2 regions of the Neisseria sp. HMSC065C04 genome follow, and region 2 is predicted to be linked to the other one. Evidence: predicted binding sites of a transcription regulator. Region 2 holds the regulator's gene; the other holds the start of a gene.

Region 1 (2,404 bases), on a different contig from region 2:
CGCATTGAGGACAGCTTCATCACCTACAGCCCATCCCTGCAAGACCCGCAAACCCAAAACACCCTAAAACAGGCATTGATCGAAGTCTTAACCCCATAAAGGCCGTCTGAATATCTTAAAAACATAGGGTGAGCATTTTTTGCTCACCCTAATCACATCCAAATATATAAACATCCTGAATATATCCTTCTCAAACACTCAAGAAATCCAAAGCCTTAAAATTCTAAACCAGAACTTCCTCCTGACACAAAACTACATTCTAAAATCATAAACCAAATGAATATAATTCCAATGACAAAATTTCATTCACCTATTACACCAAACCCTCTTTAAAAATCCTTCCTTCCAAATTTTCTCCTTATCCGTATTCAAACAAAATACGCATACAAAATAAAACCTATAAAAAACAAGAAAATAAAATTACAGAATATTAAACTCACCGATTAATCCAAAAAAACACCGCCCATCCAAATCAATTAACATATTATTGAACAGGCTTAATTTCTGACAAAAAACGTCACACAACCAAACTTATCTCCCTTCCCTGTCACAAAAAACACAAAACTGACAAAAAACGTCAACCGTCCTATTTCCCTAAAATCCTGAAACTTTCAAACAAAACCTCACAAAACTTTAAAATTAAAAAATAAACCCAATAAAAACAACAAATAAAAAATAAAAAATAAAATTTCTAATCAGTTTTGCGCACTTGGCACGCCGACTGCTTGAAACAACACGTCCGATAAGGCCCAAGCCTCAAAGCAGCAAGCCCGACGGAAGCTGTATATTCCTTCTTACTTTATGGTTTACTCATAATACAAAGTGCCAAGCACATTACGGACTTTTTACTTAAACATAATTATTCACACTTTCAAACTGGAGTTTTAATCAATGAAAGCAATCCAAAAAGGTTTCACCCTGATCGAATTGATGATCGTCATCGCCATCTTGGGCATTCTGGCCGTAATCGCTCTGCCTGCGTACCAAGACTACACTATCCGCGCCAAAGTATCTGAAGGCCTGAGCTTGGCTGAACCAGCAAAACTGGCTGTAGCAGAAACTGCTTCTGCTTTGGGTAGCCTGAAAGCAATTACTGCCACCAATACTGGTTACACTTTCCCTGCAAAAGGTACTAACTATGTTAAGAGCATTGCTATCACACCAGGCTCTGGTGTAATCACAGTGACTACTCAAAATACAGGTGCAACTAAACAGCCTGTACTGACTCTGACTCCTGCTCAAGCAAACTCTGAGTCTCCAATTACTTGGACATGTAAATATAAAGACAGCGAACCTAAACACGTTCCTGCTAACTGCCGCTAATATTGGTATTGCAGTCTAAATAAAAGCAAATCCCATAACGCGGTTATGGGATTTGTTTATAAAAATAAGAAAACGATACACTCAAATGAATACCCCATTTCAAGCCCAAAAAGGTTTTACCCTGATTGAGCTGATGATAGTTATCGCCATCCTCTGTATTCTGGTTGTTATCGCCATACCCACTTACCAAAACTATACCGGTAGGGCGCAAGCCTCCGAAGCGCTATACCTTGCCGATGACCTGAAAACCGAAATCAGCATCGCTTCAGCGGTAAATAACCGCCTGCCCAATGCAGAGGATGTCAGCAAACAAGGCGCAATCGGCGTTACTGCTAAACGCATCGGCGGTACATACATCCAAAACGGTGGCGTAACTGTAGAAGCAGATACAGGCAAAATCAGTATTCCTTTCGATAAAGGGCAAAACAAAGGCAAAGTCCTGACCCTGACCCCTTATCGAAATAATAACGATTCGACTTGGTTACTCAACTGGCAATGCGGCGGAACACTGGATCCGATGATGGTGCCCGCCATGTGCCGCGATAACTCACACGGATAAAAACCAAGCATATACCTTAAGAAAAACACAAAAATACATTGCAAAGAAAACACCCAAAACAAAGCCAAATACAAACGCGGAAAACGAATCAAAGCAAAAGAACAAAACTCTCCAAAACAAGGTCATTAAGAGCCTGAATGATCACATTACGAAAATAAATGCCGTCTGAAATTCATTTTCAGACGGCCTCTTTATATCTAACAGTCACTAAAGATAAGAGTATGTAATCTTATAAAAATGTATCAAACAAGTCATTGCCTTAAATGCTACCCCTCCTCTTCCCTCTAAAATTCTCAAGACTCCAATTATTGATAGTCTAGGTCTCATAAATGGCTTATTTTAAAGATAAGTCCAAGGCAATCATGACTAGATACACTCTTACTCTTTCCCCGTTAGCAACCTGCTTTACCTCTAACTCAGTCAACACAATTTTTATCTAATGCCCTCCCCCGCTGGAACCGTTAAATGGCGGCTTTGCCAGCCAAATAATGGGAATCATGCTGATAAATATGATGCTGCCTG
Region 2 (2,404 bases):
CTGGAATTGTTGAAACTTGCTCAAGAAGTAGGTTTGCCAAAACAAGTCGAGCCTTATAAAGAGTGTACTTATAATCAGAAAACCCAACAAACGGATTGTAAGACACTGGAAAGCCTTAAAAAATTCAGATTCTTTTATACTGTGCCAAATGGATTCAAAGAAGAGATAAAGACGAAACCTGTCCAAGTTGCTCCCCCACCTTATCCACAGCTTTCTACAGAGAATGGCGAGGAAGGGACTGTGGTATTAAATGTCTTTATCAATATAGATGGCAAAGTATTTGTATGGGTAAAAAAGAGCAGTGGATACTCGCGTTTAGATGCTGCAGGACGAAAAGCGGTTTTGCAGACAAAATTTCAACCCGCTACCTATCGCGGGAAGCCTGTTGCCATGTTTTTTACTCGACGTATTGCGTTTATTTTAAATTAGAAAATATCTCTACTGTCGAATAATTCATTTATCGGTTGATAAAAGAATAATATATTGAAATAATCATCCAATATATAAACAATATATCCGATACTTTCAGACGGCCCGTCAGATACAGGCCGTCTGAAATCCATAAAGCACATTTACTATCAAACATTATGTCTTCACTCGTCCTTAAACTCAAACAGACCCAGCAGCTCAACCAGCGGCTGCAGCAGTCTTTGCGCATCTTGCAGATGTCGGGTCTTGAGCTTGAGCGCGAAGTGGAAGACTGGTTGTCAGACAATCCTCTGCTTGAGCGTCCGGAAACCGATGAGTTTGCCGACAGCGGGCTCAACCGTGCCGTCACCATGCCGCGTGCCGGTCAGCAGTTGGGCGGCGACGATGCCGAAGATATTTGGAGCAACATCGCCGAAGAAGAGGATTTCAAACACTATCTGCATGCCCAAGTGTGCGAGCATCCGCTCTCGCAAGTGGAGGCGGCCTATGTTCATGTCTTGATTGATTTTTTGGACGAACAAGGCTACCTCACCGACAGCCTCGAAGAAATCATCGACCACACGCCGTTGGAATGGATGCTGGACGAAGAAGCCCTGCAAAATGCGCTGGATATATTGCAAACCTTTGATCCGCCCGGCGTGGCGGCGGCTGATTTGACCGAGTCGCTCATGCTGCAGCTGATGCGTTTGCCGGCTTCTCCGGCCAGACAAATGGCCGCGCATTTGGTGCAAAGTTCGCTTCAAGATTTGGGCAAAAACCGTAAACAAAACGTTCTGCGTTTCCGCAAACTCTATCCCCAGACCGACAGTGAAACCATAGAAGCCGCGCTCGATATGATTGCCGGGTTGAATCCTTATCCGGCTTACGGCTTCGCTTCTGCCACCCCCACGCCTTATATTCAGCCTGACGTTTGGGTGAGAGAGGGCAAGGACGGCTGGGAAGTCATCAGCAACGAAGCGGCCTGGCCGAAGCTACAGCTCAATCAGGAATATTGCGACCTGATGAAATCGGCGGAAGAGGGCGCGCCGGAGTGGAAGGAAAAAATCAGCGAAGCCAAACAGCGCATTGATTCTTTGGAACTGCGCAAAAGCACAGTCCTCCGCCTTGCCGAGTATATCGTCAAAAATCAGGAAGATTTTTTCATCTTCGGCGAAATCGGCCTGTCACCCATGCTGATGAAAGATGCCGCCGCCGAATTGGGTTTGGCGGAAAGCACCATTTCGCGCGCCGCCAATCAGAAATATTTGTCTTGCCCGCGCGGCCTGTTTGCGTTACGCTATTTCTTCACACAGGCAGTCAATGCCGACAATGAGGGCGAAGGGTTCAGCCAAGGCGCAATCAAAGCTGTCTTGAGTCAGCTGATTGAAAGTGAAGACAGCAGCAAACCTTATTCGGACGAGGCCCTCGTCAAATTATTAAAACAACGCGGCATTGAAATCGCCAGACGTACAGTGGCTAAATATAGAGAATCATTAGACATCCCGCCGGCACACAAACGAAAATTTACCGAGTAGATATATTCCGATCCGTTTTGACGGACTAACCAACCGAAGGAGCTGTATCATGAATCTGAAAATCACCGGTCTGAATTTTGATGTTACCGAAGCCATCAAAAACTACGTTTCCGACAAGTTGGCACGAATCAGCCGCCACGCCGACAACATCATTTCCGTGACCATCACGCTCTCGGTGGAAAAAGTCAGCCAAAAAGCTGAAGCCGATGTCCATCTGGCAGGCAAAGATTTGCACGTTGAAGCGATTGAACAGGATATGTACGCCGCGATTGATGTTTTGATGGACAAACTTGACCGCGCTGTTTTGAAACATAAAGAAAAAAGCGGCGATGTCCGCAGCACTGTCAAACCTGAAGCAGAATAAAGTTTTTGTATGATAAAGGCCGTCTGAATATTCAGACGGCCTTTTGTTTTGCTAGAAGTTGTAGACTGGCAATCTAGTTACTCACTTTTTGACCATT

Evidence for each region. Region 2 encodes sigma-54, which starts transcription at its own class of promoters, with help from an activator protein. Its sites were predicted from a motif close to CTGGCACGCTTCATGCTT; they were not measured.
Region 1: a site for sigma-54 is predicted at 710-727, ahead of HMPREF3022_RS03935 (pilin). Genes of this name have one in related genera too.

The regions. Positions count from the first base shown of each region.
Region 1 is NZ_KV820406.1:20,681-23,084, reverse strand. Features, by position in the region: gene glnD ([protein-PII] uridylyltransferase) at 1-99, shown strand, start outside; gene HMPREF3022_RS03935 (pilin) at 892-1,323, shown strand; gene HMPREF3022_RS03930 (pilin) at 1,409-1,882, shown strand; gene HMPREF3022_RS03925 (DHA2 family efflux MFS transporter permease subunit) at 2,319-2,404, opposite strand, start outside.
Region 2 is NZ_KV820422.1:385,583-387,986, forward strand. Features, by position in the region: gene HMPREF3022_RS10775 (energy transducer TonB) at 1-429, shown strand, start outside; gene rpoN (RNA polymerase factor sigma-54) at 588-1,943, shown strand; gene raiA (ribosome hibernation-promoting factor, HPF/YfiA family) at 1,993-2,307, shown strand; gene HMPREF3022_RS10790 (AmpG family muropeptide MFS transporter) at 2,381-2,404, opposite strand, start outside.